2 regions of the Pseudomonas sp. R5-89-07 genome follow, and region 1 is predicted to be linked to the other one. Evidence: predicted binding sites of a transcription regulator. Region 1 holds the regulator's gene; the other holds the start of a gene.
What was found. The regulator FliA, encoded in region 1, starts transcription of late flagellar genes. The targets are predictions, from matches to a motif close to CTAAAGTTTNNNNNNNNNNNGCCGNTAA.
Positions count from the first base shown of each region.

Region 2: the regulator FliA is predicted to act here: its motif matches at 6,407-6,434, upstream of C4J94_RS14775 (methyl-accepting chemotaxis protein).

Region 1 is NZ_CP027727.1:4,182,968-4,192,033, forward strand. Features, by position in the region: gene C4J94_RS19000 (chemotaxis protein CheA) at 1-417, opposite strand, end outside; gene C4J94_RS19005 (protein phosphatase CheZ) at 429-1,217, opposite strand; gene C4J94_RS19010 (chemotaxis response regulator CheY) at 1,236-1,610, opposite strand; gene fliA (RNA polymerase sigma factor FliA) at 1,778-2,518, opposite strand; gene fleN (flagellar synthesis regulator FleN) at 2,515-3,348, opposite strand; gene flhF (flagellar biosynthesis protein FlhF) at 3,454-4,770, opposite strand; gene flhA (flagellar biosynthesis protein FlhA) at 4,783-6,897, opposite strand; gene flhB (flagellar biosynthesis protein FlhB) at 7,871-9,007, opposite strand; gene fliR (flagellar biosynthetic protein FliR) at 9,011-9,066, opposite strand, start outside.
Region 2 is NZ_CP027727.1:3,218,995-3,228,060, reverse strand. Features, by position in the region: gene C4J94_RS14805 (GNAT family N-acetyltransferase) at 105-620, shown strand; gene C4J94_RS14800 (DUF6429 family protein) at 617-847, opposite strand; gene C4J94_RS14795 (sensor histidine kinase) at 887-2,032, opposite strand; gene C4J94_RS14790 (hypothetical protein) at 2,190-2,429, opposite strand; gene C4J94_RS14785 (LysR family transcriptional regulator) at 2,631-3,506, opposite strand; gene C4J94_RS14780 (NmrA/HSCARG family protein) at 3,621-4,496, shown strand; gene C4J94_RS14775 (methyl-accepting chemotaxis protein) at 4,810-6,297, opposite strand; gene C4J94_RS14770 (TonB-dependent siderophore receptor) at 6,470-8,626, opposite strand; gene C4J94_RS14765 (PIG-L deacetylase family protein) at 8,785-9,066, opposite strand, start outside.

The DNA.
Region 1 (9,066 bases):
CTCGGCTTGCGCAACCGGTGCTTCGGCGGCGGGTTCCGCCAGGCGCGCTAGGGCGGCCAGCAGTTCCGGCGTGGCGGCGGTGACCGGTGCACGTTCACGCACTTGGCTGAACATGCCGTTGACCGCATCCAGTGCTTCGAGAATCACGTCCATCAACTCCGAGTCAACCTGACGCTCACCCTTGCGCAGGATGTCGAACACGTTCTCGGCGATGTGGCAGCACTCCACCAGCTCATGGAGCTGGAGGAAGCCGGCGCCCCCTTTTACAGTGTGAAAACCGCGAAAAATTGCATTGAGCAGGTTCGCATCATCCGGACGGCTTTCCAGCTCGACCAGTTGTTCGGACAGTTGCTCTAAAATTTCGCCGGCCTCTACAAGGAAATCCTGAAGGATTTCTTCATCGGCGCCGAAGCTCATGTGGGTGCTCCTTAGAAGCCTAAACTGGACAGCAAATCGTCTACGTCATCTTGACCGGATACGACGTCTTCACGTTTATCGGCATGAATCTGCGGACCTTCACCCTTGGCGAGATGTTTTTGTGGATCTTTTTCCGAGAGGATCGCTTCGCGGTCATGTTCGATGCCGGCAAAACGGTCGACCTGGCCGGCCATGAGCACCAGTTTGAGCAGGTTGCTTTCCACTTCGGTGACCAATTGGGTCACACGCTTGATCACCTGACCGGTAAGGTCCTGATAATCCTGGGCGAGCAGAATGTCGTTGAGGTTGCTGGCCACCGTGCGGTTTTCCTGTTCGCTGCGCGACAGAAAACCGTCGACTCTGCGGGCCAGCTCACGGAACTCTTCAGCCCCCACTTCACGGCGCATGAAGCGCCCCCAGTCAACGCTCAAGGCCTGGGCTTCGCTGGCCATGCCGTTGACCAGAGGCGTAGCGTTTTCCACCAGGTCCATGGTGCGGTTGGCCGCCGCCTCGGTCAGCCTGACCACATAGGACAGGCGTTCAGTGGCGTCGGTGATCTGCGAAATTTCTTCGGCCTGGGGCATGCGCGGGTCAATCTGGAAATTGACGATCGCACTGTGCAGCTCACGCGTGAGCTTGCCCACTTCCTGGTACAGGCCGCGGTCACGGGTCTGGTTAAGCTCATGGATCAACTGCACCGCATCGGCGAACTGGCCTTTTTCGAGGCTTTCGACCAACTGGTGAGCATGTTTTTTCAAGGTCGACTCAAAGTCGCCCTGTGACGTTTCGTTATGCTCCATAGCTCCCCCGCGATGGCATTAGCCGTGGATGCGTTCGAAGATTTTTTCGATCTTCTCTTTCAAGGCCAATGCTGTGAATGGCTTGACCACGTAACCGTTGACCCCGGCCTGGGCGGCTTCGATGATCTGTTCACGCTTGGCTTCGGCGGTCACCATCAGCACCGGCAGGCTGCGCAGTTTTTCATCGGCGCGCACATGGCGCAGCAAGTCGATACCGGTCATGCCCGGCATGTTCCAGTCGGTTACCAGAAAGTCGATGCTCCCGCTGTTGAGGATCGGAATGGCTGTAATGCCGTCGTCCGCCTCGACCGTGTTTGTGAACCCAAGGTCACGCAACAGGTTTTTTATGATCCGCCGCATCGTTGAGAAGTCATCAACGATGAGGATTTTCATGTTCTTGTCCAATTCGACCTCCAAGCAGTCTTAAACGCGCCCAGCACCTGGACGCGCCACTTCAATCAACAGGCGTTACACAAAAAGGACTGCCCAGGGCACCACGGAGCGAACCCGCAAGGGCCGAAACCCTCGCGGTAGCGTCTGCAGTGTCCCCACACTGCCTGTCAGCGCGCGCGCCACTCTCCCAACCGCCCCCGCAAGCGGGCCGCGCACTGGCTATGCAACTGGCTGACACGCGATTCGCTGACCCCCAGGACCTCACCGATTTCCTTGAGGTTCAGCTCCTCGTCGTAGTACAGCGCCAACACCAGGCGCTCGCGCTCCGGCAAATTGGCAATGGCCTCCGCCAGCGCTCCCTGGAAACGTTCATCTTCCAGATCGCGCGACGGTTCCATATGCGCGCTCGCGCCGTCCTCATGCAGCCCTTCGTGTTCGCCGTCCTGCAACAGGTCGTCGAAACTGAACAGGCGGCTGCCCAAGGTATCGTTCAAAATCCCGTAATAATCGTCGAGACTCAATTGGAGTTCGGCCGCAACTTCATGATCTTTAGCGTCACGACCGGTTTTTGCTTCAATTGCGCGAATTGCGTCACTGACCATTCGCGTATTGCGGTGTACCGAGCGCGGCGCCCAATCCCCTTTACGCACCTCATCGAGCATCGCGCCACGGATACGGATACCCGCATACGTCTCGAAACTCGCACCCTTGCTCGCGTCGTATTTGGTCGACACTTCAAGCAGGCCGATCATCCCGGCCTGGATCAGGTCTTCCACCTGCACGCTGGCGGGCAGGCGCGCCAACAGGTGATAGGCAATGCGCTTGACCAGCGGCGCATAGCGCTCGATCAACTCGCCCTGACTGTCACGTGCCGACTTTTTGTAAAGGTTGTAGCCGCTGGATGTCATAGCACAGGTCCTGCGCTCGTCTGATGCACCAATCGCTCGACGAAAAACTCCAGATGCCCGCGAGGGTTGGCCGGCAACGGCCAGGTATCAACCTTCTGGGCAATGGCCTTGAACGCCAGCGCGCACTTGGAACGAGGGAACGCTTCGTAGACCGCACGCTGCTTTTGCACGGCCTTGCGTACACACTCGTCATAGGGAACCGCACCGACGTATTGTAAGGCGACGTCGAGAAAGCGATCCGTGACCTTGGTCAACTTGGCGAACAGGTTGCGCCCTTCCTGCGGGCTCTGGGCCATATTGGCCAGCACGCGGAAGCGGTTCATGCCGTAGTCACGGTTAAGCAGTTTGATCAGGGCGTAGGCGTCAGTGATCGAGGTGGGTTCGTCGCACACCACCAGCAGCACTTCTTGCGCTGCGCGGACAAAGCTGACCACCGACTCGCCGATCCCGGCTGCGGTGTCGATCACCAGCACGTCGAGGTTGTCGCCGATATCGCTGAAGGCCTGGATCAGGCCGGCATGCTGCGCCGGGCTCAGGTGCACCATGCTCTGGGTACCCGAGGCGGCCGGCACGATGCGGATGCCACCGGGGCCCTGGAGCAGCACATCGCGCAGCTCACAGCGGCCTTCGATCACATCGGCGAGGGTGTGTTTGGGTGTCAGCCCCAGCAGAACGTCCACGTTCGCCAGGCCCAGGTCAGCATCCAGCAGCATGACGCGACGGCCAAGCTCTGCCAGCGCCAGGGACAAATTCACTGACACGTTAGTTTTGCCGACGCCACCTTTGCCGCCGGTCACCGCGATCACCTGTACGGGATGCATGCTGCCCATTTTATTTCTTTACCTTGTCTTGCTTAGACGCAGGCTACATGGCTTGGCCGCGTGTATCGCTTGCAGACCATCGATGTAGATACATTTCACGGTGTTCATCCTGCCTCACCCCACCCGCTTTGCCGGGTTGTGATAAAGGTCGGCGAACATGTCGGCCATCGCTTCCTCGCTAGGCTCGTCTTGCATTTGCACACTGACAGCACGGCTGACCAACTGATGACGGCGCGGCAGATGCAAATCATCCGGGATCCGCGGCCCGTCGGTCAGATAGGCGACCGGTAATTCATGACTGATCGCCAGGCTCAGCACTTCGCCGAGGCTGGCAGTTTCATCCAGTTTGGTCAGGATGCAACCGGCCAGACCGCAGCGTTTGTAGCTGTGATAGGCAGCGGTAAGAACCTGTTTCTGGCTGGTGGTTGCAAGCACCAGGTAATTTTTTGACTTGATGCCGCGTCCGGCCAGGCTTTCGAGCTGCATGCGCAGGGCCGGGTCGCTGGCTTGCAGGCCGGCGGTATCGATCAACACCACGCGCTTGCGCAGCAGTGGGTCGAGGGCATTGGCCAGGGACTGGCCCGGGTCGACGTGGGTCACCGGCACATTGAGGATGCGGCCCAGGGTCTTGAGTTGCTCCTGGGCGCCAATGCGGTAGCTGTCCATGCTCACCAACGCGATATTCGACGCGCCGTACTTGAGCACATAACGCGCGGCCAGCTTGGCCAGGGTGGTGGTCTTGCCCATGCCGGCAGGGCCGACCATAGCAATCACACCGCCTTCTTCCAGGGGTTCGATTTCCGGGGTGGCGATCATCCGTGCCAGGTGCGCCAGCAGCATACGCCAGGCTTGGCGCGGCTCCTGGACTTCGGCAGTCAGCGCCAGCAGGTCGCGGGACAACGGGCCGGACAGGCCGATGCGCTGCAGGCGACGCCACAGGTTGGCTTGTTGCGGCTTGCTGCCTTGCAGTTGCGTCCAGGCCAGGGAGCCCAGCTGCACTTCGAGCAGCTCACGCAGGCCGTTGAGTTCAAAGCGCATCGAATCGAACACGCGCTGGTCGACCGCGGCGGCCGGGGCTGGCGCTGCGGGACGTGGCGGCTCGACAAAGGTAGGTTCCACCAGCGGCTCGGCGGCGGTCAGCGGCAGGCCGGCGAACAATTGGCGATTGGTGGTGGCATCGCTGTCGCCACGCATGCTCAGTTCGGCCTGGGCCGAGACGATGCGCGAAGCGGTCTTGCGCAACTCGTCTTCAAGCTCCATGTTCGGCACGCGCGGAGCCAGGGCCTGGGGCGTGTAATCCAGGGCAGCCGTCAGCTCGACACCGCCGGCAATACGACGGTTACCGATAATCGCGGCATCGGCGCCCAGCTCATCGCGGACCAACTTCATGGCCTGACGCATATCGGCGGCGAAAAAACGCTTCACTTGCATAACCCACTACCCTCAGCCGTTGGGCCCTACTGTCGCGACGATAGTCACTTGCTTATTGTCAGGAATTTCCTGGTAAGCCAACACGTGCAAATTCGGTACTGCCAGGCGCCCGAAGCGCGACAACATCGCGCGGACTGGTCCGGCCACCAGCAGAATCACCGGCTGGCCCTGCATTTCCTGGCGCTGCGCGGCTTCGATCAACGAACGCTGCAGCTTTTCAGCCATGCTTGGCTCCAGCAAAACACCTTCTTCCTGGCCTTGCCCTGCCTTCTGAATACTATTGAGCAATATCTGTTCCAACCTTGGCTCCAAGGTGATCACAGGCAGCTCAGACTCAATGCCTACAATGCTTTGCACGATGGCGCGGGACAAACCGACGCGCACCGCAGCCACCAGCGCGGCAGTATCTTGACTCTTGGCGGCATTGTTGGCGATGGCCTCGGCAATGCTGCGAATATCCCGTACCGGCACTTGCTCGGCGAGCAAGGCTTGCAGCACCTTGAGCAACTGTGACAGCGACAGCACGCCCGGCACCAGCTCTTCGGCCAGTTTTGGCGAGGCTTTGGCCAGCAAACCCATCAATTGCTGGACTTCCTCGTGGCCGATCAGCTCGTGGGAGTGCTTGTAGAGAATCTGGTTGAGGTGGGTAGCGACCACGGTGCTGGCGTCGACCACGGTATAACCGAGGGACTGCGCCTGGCTGCGCTGGCTGACTTCGATCCACACCGCTTCCAGGCCAAAAGCCGGATCTTTGGCGGTGATGCCGTTAAGCGTACCGAACACCTGGCCGGGGTTGATCGCCAGTTCGCGATCCGGGTAGATCTCGGCCTCGGCCAGGATTACGCCCATCAAGGTCAGGCGGTAGGCGCTGGGCGCCAGGTCGAGGTTGTCGCGGATATGCACGGTGGGCATCAGAAAGCCCAGGTCCTGGGACAGCTTCTTGCGCACGCCCTTGATCCGCGCGAGCAACTGGCCGCCCTGGTTGCGGTCCACCAACGGAATCAGGCGGTAACCGACTTCCAGGCCGATCATGTCGATCGGGGTCACGTCGTCCCAGCCCAGCTCCTTGGTTTCCTGGGCGCGGGCCGGGGATGGCAGCAGCTCCTGCTGGCGGGCAATCTCTTGCTGAGCCTGGACCTTCACCGCGTTCTGCTTCTTCCAGAACAGGTAGGCCCCGCCGCCAGCCATGGCTGCCATGCTCAGAAACGAGACGTGGGGCATGCCCGGCACGAGGCCCATGATCGCCATGATGCCCGCCGCCACGGCCAATGCTTTGGGGGAAGCGAACATCTGCCGGCTGATCTGCTTGCCCATGTCTTCGGAGCCCGAAGCACGGGTGACCATGATGGCTGCCGCTGTGGATAACAACAGTGATGGCAATTGCGCCACTAAACCGTCACCAATGGTCAGCAACGCGTACACCTTGCCCGCATCGCCGAAGGTCATGCCGTGCTGGAAGATACCCACGGCCATGCCGCCGATCAGGTTGATGAACAGGATCAGCAGGCCGGCGATGGCATCACCGCGCACGAATTTGCTCGCGCCGTCCATAGAGCCGTAGAACTCGGCTTCCTGGGCTACCTCCAGGCGTCGGGATTTCGCCTGGTTCTGGTCGATCAGGCCGGCATTGAGGTCGGCGTCGATGGCCATCTGCTTGCCGGGCATCGCGTCCAGGGTAAAGCGCGCGCTCACCTCGGAAATCCGCCCGGCGCCCTTGGTCACCACCACGAAGTTGATGATCATCAGGATCGCGAACACCACGATACCGACCACGTAGTTACCGCCGATCACCACTTCACCGAAGGCCTGGATCACCTTACCGGCGGCGGCGTGGCCGTCCTGGCCGTGCAGCATCACCACGCGGGTGGACGCCACGTTCAGCGCCAGGCGCAGCAGGGTTGCCACCAGCAGGATGGTCGGGAACACCGCGAAATCCAGCGGGCGCAGGGCATACACACACACCAGCAGCACCACCACCGACAGCGCGATGTTGAAGGTGAAGAACACGTCGAGCAGGAACGGCGGCATCGGCAACATCATCATTGCCAGCATCACCAGCAACAACAATGGCACACCCAGATTGCCCCGCGACAGGTCAGTCAGGGTGCCACGGGCCGTGCTGAGCATTTGAGAGCGATCTACCACCGGTATTCCTCGTGTCCTTGAAGCAAAGTTTTGACGCTGGAGGGCGTCCTGCAGGCGGTATTGCAAGAAGCCTTCCAACTTTGCTTTTGGGCCCAGGATGACCTTGGGAACGACGCAGCCTACGGGGGTAAGTCAGTTCGAATGTGGGAGGGGGCTTGCCCCCGATGGCGGTGTGTCAGGCCCGGAATAGGTGACTGATATGCCGCTATCGGGGGCAAGCCCCCTCTTACATTTGTAACCGGGGTGGTCTTTTAAAGAAGCCGTATATTCTCGGCCTGAGGACCTTTTTGTGCTTGTTTCACCTCATTGCCGCTCTCCACACACTTATGGACCCGTTTCGGCGCGGTTACCCGCACTGACGGGCAGCGCATAAACGCCCAGGGGTTTATGGATCATTTGAAACGTTATCTGCTCACCAATCGACAGTGCAGCCCAATGCCAATCCCTCCAATCGATAAAGACGCAGTCCTGCCCGTCTTCCAGCGCTATCAACCACTCGCCCCTGGCCAACTCATAGGATTTGACTGTACCCGTAGCCACTTTCAACCCCGTTCTCCCTGCATCTCGTTTACAGCCTGCGCGCAGTGCCTGACGCAATAGAACCGCGAGACGCTGCCGCTGGCTACTGTCAAAGTTGACAGGTAGACGCGAGCGGCCGATGGATGCTAGTGAGGGGATTATGTTTTCGGTTGTTTTTTTCGCTTGCGGGGTTTTCGCAAGGTGGGAGCGGCTGGCGGGACGTCACCGCACTTAGCGCCTGTCGACTGCACAGCGACCTCATTGCCATCACGGTCCCGGGCAATAAAGCCAATGCCCTTTACCGCATCGAACCACCTGACCGTAGCCCTATCCATCACAGCCTCCCGAGCCGCGCATGGCTGCGCGGCTCATCGTTCTATCAGACAGTGAAGGCGGCGTATTGGCTACTGTCAAAGTTGACAGGTTAGACAGGCATTTACGTGTCGCGACGCAAATCCGGCGGAATCGGCAGGTCCTTGAGCGGATCCGGGCGCTTGCCCTTGCCCGCGCGGTACTGGCGGATCTGATAGACGTAGGCCAATACCTGCGCCACGGCCAGGTACAGCCCGGCCGGGATTTCCTGGTCGAGGTCGGTGGAGTAGAAAATCGAGCGCGCCAGGGCCGGCGATTCCAGCAGCAGAATGTCGTTGGCCACGGCGATTTCGCGAATTTTCAGCGCGGTAAAGTCACTGCCCTTGGCCAGCAGCATGGGCGCGCCACCCTTCTCCGGGTCGTACTTGAGGGCGACGGCGTAGTGGGTCGGGTTGGTGATGATCACATCGGCATCGGGCACCGAGGCCATCATCTTGCGCTGAGACATTTCGCGCTGCAGTTGGCGGATGCGCTGCTTGACCTCTGGGCGCCCTTCCTGATCCTTGTGTTCGTCGCGCACTTCCTGCTTGGTCATCAGCAGTTTCTTGTGGCTTTCCCACAGCTGGATCGGCGCGTCTACCGCCGCAATGATGATCAGCCCGGCAGACATCCACAACGCACTCCACCCCACCACTTGCAGGCTATGGATAATCGCCGACTCCAGCGGTTCATGGGCGATGCGCAGCAAGTCGTCGATGTCGGATGACAACACCGACAACGCTACGAACAGAATCAGAATGAATTTGGCCAGGGCCTTGAGCAGCTCCACCAGGGCCTTGGTGGAAAACATGCGCTTGAGCCCGGCCGCCGGATTCATGCGGCTGAACTTGGGCGCCATGCTGCCGGCGGCAAACAGCCAGCCGCCGAGGGCGACCGGGCCGATCAGCGCGGCCAGCAATAATGTGATCAGAATCGGCTGCACCGCCAGGATCGCGATTTTTCCCGAGTGCAGCAGGTATTGCCCCATGGAATCAGGGTTGAGCAGTACCTCGCGGGGCAAACTGAAGTTGTGCTTCATCAGTTCCAGCAAGTCCAGCGCCAGGCCACCGCCGTAGATCAGCAGCGCGCCGGCACCGGCCATCATGGTCGCAACGGTATTGAGCTCTTTGGAGCGTGCGATCTCGCCCTTTTCCCTGGAGTCCTTTTTACGTTTCTCCGTGGGGTCTTCTGTTTTGTCCTGACCGCTCTCGCTCTCGGCCATGGCTCAGCGCGCCCGTGCCAAGTCACGTAGGAACTGCAGGGCGTCGGTCGCCAGCGGTT
Region 2 (9,066 bases), 960 kb from region 1:
GGTGCAGCAATCACGGCCAAGTTACGTCGAGTATGGAGAAACTAATTTCGTCATGTGCCCGCATGCATACTGAGACGACGTCAGCATTGCCTGAAGGATATACAATGATCCGCCAAGCGTTACCCACCGACGCAAAGGCCATTGCCCAAGTGCATATCCGTAGTTGGCAAGAGGCGTATCGCGACCTGATGCCTGCCCACTACTTGAACGCGCTGGCCGCCACGCTGGCTCAGCGCGAATCTCATTGGCGTCGCTCAATTGCATCGGGCGAACCCGGTGTATGGATCGCGGAACTGGACCAGCAGATTGTGGGTTGGATAGCAGTCGGCGCCAGCCGTGATGACGATGCCGCTGGGGCAGATGCCGGTGAGGTCATGGCGCTCTATGTTTTAGCCAAGCATTGGCAAACTGGCGTCGGGTCAGCCTTGTGGCGCGCGGGTCTGCAGGACTTGCTGGAGCAAGGATACGAGCGTTTGACGCTTTGGGTTCTGGCCCGTAATGAAAGGGCTATCCGCTTTTACCGCCGGGCAGGGTGTGTCGAGGACACGGGGAGTGAGCGCAATCTTGAAAGAGGCGGCGCCACCTTGGTGGAGGTCAGGTACAGGTTGTCCTTGACCTAAGCCCTCGTCCCAAACAGCCGATCAGCCAGTTCCCGACCGCGCTCCAGCCCGTGCGTCGTCAACCAGACCGATTTGTTCTTGTTTACCGGGTTATCGATAAAACCCTGTTCATGTAATTGGTTCATTATCTGGAAATCGTGCCCCTTCCATGAGTTTCCGTCATCGGTGCTGAAGACTGTCAGCAGGGCCAGTACGGCTTCCTCTATCAGCTTTTCGTCGTATTCCATAGTGGTTACACCCCTCGCGAATCGGGCGCGGCTCGTTTCTCAAGCAACGCTGTTCTCTGGCTTATCGATCGGCATTCGCACACTAAACACCGTGCCATGTTCCGTATCAGAACTCACCTCAATCACCCCACCATGAGAAGCCACGATTTCCGAGGCGATGAACAGGCCCAGGCCCAGGCCTTCGGTGGGGCCGTGGTTGATTGCGGAGCGCTGGGAGAAGCGGCCCATGGGGTTGAAGATGAACGGGAGCACATCCTCGGGGATCGCTTCGCCGCTGTTGTGCACGGTGAAGACCACAAGGCCCTCCTGTATCCCTAGGTCCACGTGGATAGGCCGCGTGGTGTCCCCATGCTGCACCGCGTTGCTGATGATGTTCGAGAACACCTGCTCCATGCGGGCGCCGTCGAATTCCCCGGCAACCGGCGTCTTGGCGTCGAATATCACGATGGCTTCGGGGTGAAAGGTGCGGATTTCTTCTATAACGCGCTGGCACAGCGGGGCCAGGTCTATTTCGGCTGTCTTGACCGGGATGCCCGGCCCCATCTGGCAGCGGGTGAGGTCCAGCAGGTCGCCGACGATCTGGCTGGCCCGGCGCACGCTGGTGAAGATCTGATTGGCAATTTTAGTCGCACGGGCTCCGGCGTCCTGGGCGTGGCGCAGCACGTCGGCGCCCAGCAGGATCGCGCCGAGTGGGGTGCGCAAGTCGTGGCCGAGGATGCCCAGGAACATATTGCGGGACGCCTCCACCGCACGTGAATAGCTGGCGACGGACTCGGCCAGCGCCTGGTCGATGGCTTCGTGGAAGCGCGTCATGTCGTCGACGTTGATCGGGGTGCCGTCTTTGACCTGGCGCATCCACTGGCTGACCACGCTGGTGCGCAGGGCGCGGTACTCCGAGACCATCTGATCGATGGTGAAGCCGGCCATCAGCCGCGTCATGGCGTGGATCTCCGCTGCGGTTTCCTGCTCCTCCTCCGGAGCGTGCCCCTGGGCCTTGGCGATTTGCTCCTGTCGGGTCTGCTTGGTGCGCAGGTCGGTGACGATGGCGCGCAACATCTGCTCGGCATGGTCGCGCAAGCCGACACTGTCGAGTTCCTCGCCCGGCGTGTCGAGGGTTCTGGCGAAGTCTTCCCAGGCCTGCAGGATCGGCTCGAGGTTTTCCAGGATGAAATCGGCCAAGCGCATGTCTGTAGTCCTGATAGAGGCGGGCAGAAGAGCGAGGCTGCGCAGCTGTAGGGAAATTCTCGGCAGTGTAGGAGTTTGTTCGCCGCTTTTAAAGCTCGGGCGGTGATGGGATACCGTGGATCCAATCTTTGCACTGAAAGCCAGCATATGGCTGGGGTTACAGCCCCAATGTCAGCGACCGCAGCCGTTGTTCCACCACGCTGTCAAAATGGCTCGCCAGCTCCTCGCAGCGCTCCGACGTGAGGCCGTCACAGCAGTCTATTCCCAACACAAACCCCTGGGCTTTGGCGCCGCCCTTGACGGCCAGAATCATTGACCCCGCCAGTTCGATTTCGCGCAGGATTCTGTAGGCCTGGCGTTTAATAGGGCCGGGCAAATCGTTGATGACTTCTTTCATGGCCGTCTCCGCAGCTTTGACTACACACACAAGACATTTGAAGCACTAACGGCCTCTTGAAAGCATCGACCGAAGGATGGTTCAGGAGTTTCGCTGCGCGCGGACGAAAGGCGATGAGTTACGGTGCTGCGGCTGGCGGATGGTCACGGCGCAGCGTCGCGCATCCGGCGGCGGTTGCGCGCAGCATGGGTTGGTTGCCGTTCAACCCCGCAGTACCAGCGACATGTCCGGGTACTGCGCGCAGATGAAGTCGACAAAAGCGCGCACCTTGGGCGCGGCCAGGCGCCGGGAGGTGTGCAACACCCAAAGCTCTGGCTCGATCTCGGACACCGTGCCCCACTGGACCAGTTCGCCCCGGGCCAGTGGCGCCCACGCGATGGATTGCGGAATCAGCGCTGCGCCGCCACCGGCGATCGCTGCATCGCGCACCATCAGTAACGAAGAGAACTGCAGCCTGGGGAGCGGTTCCAGCACCAGCTGCCCGCCATCCAGCCGCCAATGGGTGGGCATGAGCCCTGACGTTACGATGCTCGCCACCTGCCGGATTGCACCCGGCTGCGGCTTGGGTATGGCGGGCGCGGCTACCACCACCAGGCGGTCCTTGGCGAAGCATCGACCGACCAGATTGCTATCCGGGCTGGGGTTGATGCGAATGGCGACGTCGAATTGCTCGTCCACCAGGTCCACCAGGCGGTCTTCGGCCACCACGTCGATGACCACGTCCGGGTAGGCGGCGCAGAAGCGTGCGCCAATCCCGCCCATGGCCAGCTGGGAGAACAGAATCGGGGCGGCCACGCGCAAGCGACCGCGGGGAGTCGATAGGCCTTCGCGTGCGGCGGTCAGCGCTTCGGTCACCTCGCCCAGCGGGCCCTCGGTGCGCGACATCAGCAGCTCGCCTGCCTCGGTGAGCTTGAGCCCACGGGCACTGCGTTCGATCAGCCGTACGCCCAGTTGCTCTTCAAGGTCGGCGATTCGGCGCGACAGCGTGGCCTTGGACACACCGCTGGCGCGGCTGGCCCTGCCCAGGCTCTCGTTGGTGGCGACGAGGATGAAATCGATCAGGGCGTTGAGGTTCATGGTGTTCCATTTTTGAAACGAGGTGTCTAGATTCTGTGGCCTTCGTTTTCGTTATGCAACGAATTACTGTGGGTTCCAACCCAAACCCATTGATCCCACGCAGGAGTTTTATTCATGAGCATTCTAGTAGTCGGCGCCACTGGCACCCTCGGTTCACTCGTCACCCAAGGCCTCGCCCAGCGCGGCGCAGCGGTCAAGGCCCTGGTGCGCCAGGCGGGTAAACGGGACTTTCCGGCAGGCGTCACCGAAGTGGTCGGCGACCTTACCGATGTAGCGTCCATGCGCGCCGCTCTGGCGTCGGTACGTACCCTGTTTTTGCTGAATGCGGTGACGCCCGATGAGGTCACCCAAGCGATCATCGCTCTGAACCTCGCCCGGGAGGCGGGCATCGAGCGGGTGGTTTACTTGTCGGTGATCCATGCCGACACGTTCACCCAGGTGCCGCACTTCACCGGCAAGCACACCGTTGAACGCATGATCGAAAGCTTCGATATTCCCGCGACCGTTCTGCGCCCGGCGTACTTCATGCAAAACGACCTGATGGTGCAGCAGACGATCCAGGACTACGCGGTGTACCCGATGCCCATCGGCTCGGCCGGTGTGTCGATGATCGACACGCGGGACATTGCCGACATCGCCGTGGCCGAGCTGTTGCGACGCGACCAGGCCGCCACTGCGCTGCAGCGCGTGACGCTGGAGCTGGTAGGGCCGCAGGCGTTGACGGGAGCCGGCGTGGCCAAACTCTGGAGCTCGGCCCTGGGCCGCGAAATCGCCTATGGTGGCGATGACGTTGCCGCGTTTGAAACCCAACTGGCGGCGTACGGTCCTGCCTGGCTGGCCTACGACATGCGCCTGATGATGGAAGGCATCCAGGCGTTCGGCATGCAGGCAGCGCCAGGCAGCGTGGAGCGACTGGAAGCGATCATCGGCCGGCCGTTGCGCACTTACCAGGATTTTGTAAGCGAGTCAGTGCCAAAGACTGCCTCATGAATTGCACCAATCTCCTGTAGGAGCTGTCGAGCTTTAGCGAGGCTGCGAAAGCGTTGGGTCAGGCAACGAAGATGTTGACTGTACCGCCGCCATCGCAGCCTCGCTGGGGCTCGACAGCTCCCACATTTGAGCGGTGTTGTTATTGAGAACTGCGCCTGCTGAGATGGCTCTGCAAACCGAGACACACCCAACGCCACCCATCCCCTGTGGGAGCTGTCGAGCCCCAGCGAGGCTGCGAAAGCGGTAGTTCAGGCGACGAATATGTCGACCCTGTCACCGCCTCGCCAGCGCCCTCAGTCCCCACCACCCCACGTCACGGATGAAACCTGCGCCCCAGCGCATCCAGGCGCACGGCGATGGGGGGCAGGCGTTCGCTGCTGCGGGCGAGGGTTTCGACGTCGTTGGCGGTGTTTTGCGCGATGTGTTGCACCGACTGCAGGCGCTCTACGATTTCCAGGTTCGCCGAGGTCTGCTCGCGGGTGGTGGTGACGATGCGGCCATTGAGTTGGTCGATGTGTGCGATGTCTTCGCCCACGGCGCGCAGCATGTCGACGGCCACTTGGCTGTCTGCCACGCAGCGCTCCACGCCCTGGCGGCTGTCGTGCATGGCTTCGACGGCTTGGCGGCTGCCTTGCTGCAGGCCTTCGATAATGGTCCGGATTTCCTGGGTGGAGAGGGCGGTACGTTGGGCCAGGCTGCGCACTTCGTCGGCGACCACGGCAAAGCCACGGCCTTGCTCGCCGGCGCGGGCGGCTTCGATGGCGGCATTGAGGGCAAGCAGGTTGGTCTGGTTGGCGATGCTGCTGATCACCTCCAGCACCGAGCCGATTTGCTCCGCCTGTACAGCCAGCGATTGTACGGTGGATTCGGTGCCATTAATGCGTGACGCCAGTTGCGTAATCTCATGCTGGGCGCGGCCCACGCTTTGCTGACCGCGCTCGATCTGCTGGCTGGCCTGGCCGGCGTGCTCCACCGCCTGTTCGACGTGCACGGTAATGTGGCCCATGGCGTCTTCCATGCGCTGCATCGAGCCGGTCATTTCATTGATCTGCGCCAGTTGATGCCGTGCGCCTTGTTCCAGGGTGCCGCTGGCTGTGGCCAGTTCCTGGCCGAGTTGCCCCAGGCCGTGGGAGTCGCGGGCGACACCGTCGATCAGGTGGGTGAGCTGCTGCAGGAAGTGGTCGAAGCGCTTGGCGAGGGACACCCGCACCTTGGCTTCACCCTGGGCGGTGTCTTGCGTGAATTGCGAGGTGACGACGAGCATTTTTTCGAGCATTTCCTGGCTTTCGACCGCCTCGGCCTGGCTATGCACGGCGAGGTAGAGCAGGGCGACCGTTTCCATCACCACGTAGAACGCGTGGACGAAAATCATCGTCCAGCCGCCGTGATGGGCCATCACAAATACCGGCACGCCTTGATGCTGCAAGGCATGGAAGACCAGGTGATGCACGGCGATGGTCAGCGCCGCCACCAGGATCGGCAACCAGTCGCGGTAGAAGGTCAACACCGCCAGCAGCGCGAAAATACCAAAGTGCGATTCGATTACACCCTCGGCCTGGTTGATGTGCAAGGCGGCCATCACCATCAGGCCGGCGCCCAGCAGGCAGCGCATCACGCGGGTGCCGCCCATGGCGCGGTACAGCGCAGTCAGCACCACGCCGCTGCCGCCACCGACGATGACCGCTTGGGTAAAGGTGTCATGCCAGAACGCCAGCCCGAGGGAGAACAGGAACATCAGCCAGATCAACGCCAGCATGATGCGGTCGGCCTTGCGGTAGTGCTCCAGAAAGCGCGTAGGCATTCACGTTTACTCCATGTGGTTTGGCCAGGAACCAAGCATGCGGCGTGCCACGCGGGCCGCGGGTAGTACAAAGGAGGTGGCGATTTGCCGGCATCGATCCGGCAAACGGTTATCGGCAGATTGCAAGAGGACTTTAAGCAATGGCTGCCCGAGCGGGCAGCCGCGGTGGCGGTCAGAAGCTGTACTTGGCCGTCAACATCATGTTGCGTGGGGCGCCGTAGGAATCACCGCCATAGGTGACGGCTTCGGAGATGGACTGGTAGTAGTGACGATCAAAGATATTGTTGGCGTTGAGCTGCAGGTCCAGGTGCTGGTTGACCCGGTAGCCGGCCATCAGGTCGGTGACGGCGTAGCCGCCTTGCTTGAGCCGATAGGTGCTGCCGTCCGCCAGTTGGATGTCGTTGTACATGCGGCTCTGCCAGGACACATTGCCGCCCACGCGAAGTTTTTCCAGCGGGCCCTGGAAGTTGTAGCGGGTGGTCACCTTGAACAGGTGTTCCGGGGTGTCGGTGTCGAACTGCTTGTTGACCTTCTGCGGGTTGGCGTCGTCCTTGATGGTGTGGGTGCGCGCGTAGGTGTAGCCACCGCCCACCTGCCAATTCTCGGTCAGCGCACCCTGCAGTTCGAAGTCGATACCCTGGCTGCGAATCTCGCCAGAAGCCTGGTAGCAGGAGGCTTGTGGGCAATCCGGCACGACGATCTGCACCGCACGGTTTTCCTGGTCGACCCGGAACAGCGCCACACTGGCATTCAGCGCGCCGCCCAGGTATTCGCCCTTGATGCCGACTTCATAATTCTTGCCGACGATGGGCTTGAGCGGGGTGGCGGAGGTGTTTTTCTCACTTTGCGGGGTGAAGATGTCGCTGTAGCTGGCGTACACCGAGTGCTGGTCGTCCAGGTCGTAGATCAGCCCCGCATAGCGGGTGAGGTTGCGGGTGACCTTGTAGTCGCCGTCGCCATCGCGGTTGTCGTAGTCGTACCAGTCCAGGCGCCCGCCCAGGATCAGCTTGAGCGGGTCGGCCAGGCTCAGGCGGGTGGTGACGTAGACGCCGTCCTGGGTGGTGACGTCGCGCTGGTTATTGGTGCGGGTGAAGTTCGGTTTGCCGGCCGTGATCGGCCAGTTCAGATCGTAAGGGCTGTAGTCGTGGGTGGTGGTGTCCTCGATGCGCTTGCTGGCGCCTACGACCAGTTCATGGGTGCGCCCGAACGCCTGGAAAGGCCCACTGAAAAAGGCGTCGACCCCGGCCTGGTTCTGATCGAAGGCGGCCTGGTATACGGTGCGTGCCAGGGTATTGTTGGTCCAGCGCGACTTGTAGGAACCGGAGAACAGCGCGTCTTGCTCGGCGTAGTTGGCATTGACCTGCAGGCTCCAGTCATTGGCCAACTGCTGGCGCAGTTCGACAAAGACGGTGTTGACCTCCTGGTCCTTGTTCTCCCAGTCGGTACCGGGATTGTAAGAGCGCGACAGGTCGAGGTGACGGCCGTCCAGGCCGATCATCGACGAGCCCCAGAAGTAGTTGGTCTTGTCTTTCTGGTTGGAGTAGCCGAGGGTCAACGTGGTGTCTTCGCCCAGGTCGGCTTCGGTCACGGCATAGAACAGGCCGTGATCCTGCTCGACCTTGTCGATGAAGCTGTTGGCGTCGCGGTAAGAGGTCACTACGCGGCCACGCCAGGTGCCGCTGTCATTGAGGGGGCTGGAGGCGTCAAGCTCGCCACGGTAGTCGTCCCAACTGCCGGCGGCGCCGGTCAAGGTGACTTTCTGCTCGGCCAGGGGCCGCTTGCGGATCAGGTTGATGGCCGCCGAGGGGTTACCGGCGCCGGTGACCAGGCCGGTGGCACCGCGCACCACCTCGACCCGATCGAACATCGCCAGGTTCGGCTGCGAACCGACATTAACGCCGTTATAGCCACTGGGAATGCCGTCGTACATCAGATTGTCGACGTTGAAACCGCGCGCGGTGTAGCCCTGGCGACCGGGGCCGTTGGAATAATTGAGGAACAATCCCGGCGTGGCGTTCACCACGTCGTTGATGCTGGTCATCGCCTGGTCATCCATGCGCTGACGCGTAATCACGGTGACGGCCTGCGGGGTTTCGCGCAGGGTCAGTGGCAGTTTGGTTGCGGTTTTCATCGAGCCGGTGGTGTACGACTCGCTGCCTTCGGTGGTTTCGCCCAACTGCTGGCCGGACACCTCGGTGGCGCCAAGCTCAATGGTGCTCGGTGGCGCATCGGCCTCGGCGGCGAGGACCGCGTGGGAAGTGCTCAGGCAGATAGCCATTGCGATCAGACTCGGTGAAAACCCTTTGCCGCCATGGTGTGGCACAGACATGAATGTAGCTCTCCCGGAAGGCCATCCGTGGCGAATAATAAAACTGTTGATAATTATTCGCATCAGTGTGGCAGATTGAGCCTGTGGGAAAAAGCCTACGGGATTAATCAGTTAACGAATTTTTCACACGCCGCGTACCAGCGTTTTGCCACCTTTGCCTAGGTGAATACGATTTCGTAGGGGTCGCGCATGCGTTCGAGCAAGACCTGGGCGAGTATCGGCGCCAAGCCGATGGCGGGGTCGCCCGTGAGCTGGCTGGCATAGGCGTGCACGGCATGCAGCTTGTGGGCGATGCCCCAGGTATCCAGGCGCAACTTGCGCGCACGCTGCCAGGGGATCACCGCGCCTTCCCGTGCGGGCCAGTGCCAGGCCCAGATCGGCAGTTCGTAAAGTTGCGCACCCACCTGCTCGCACGCGTTGGCGCTGGCCCGGCCGACGGC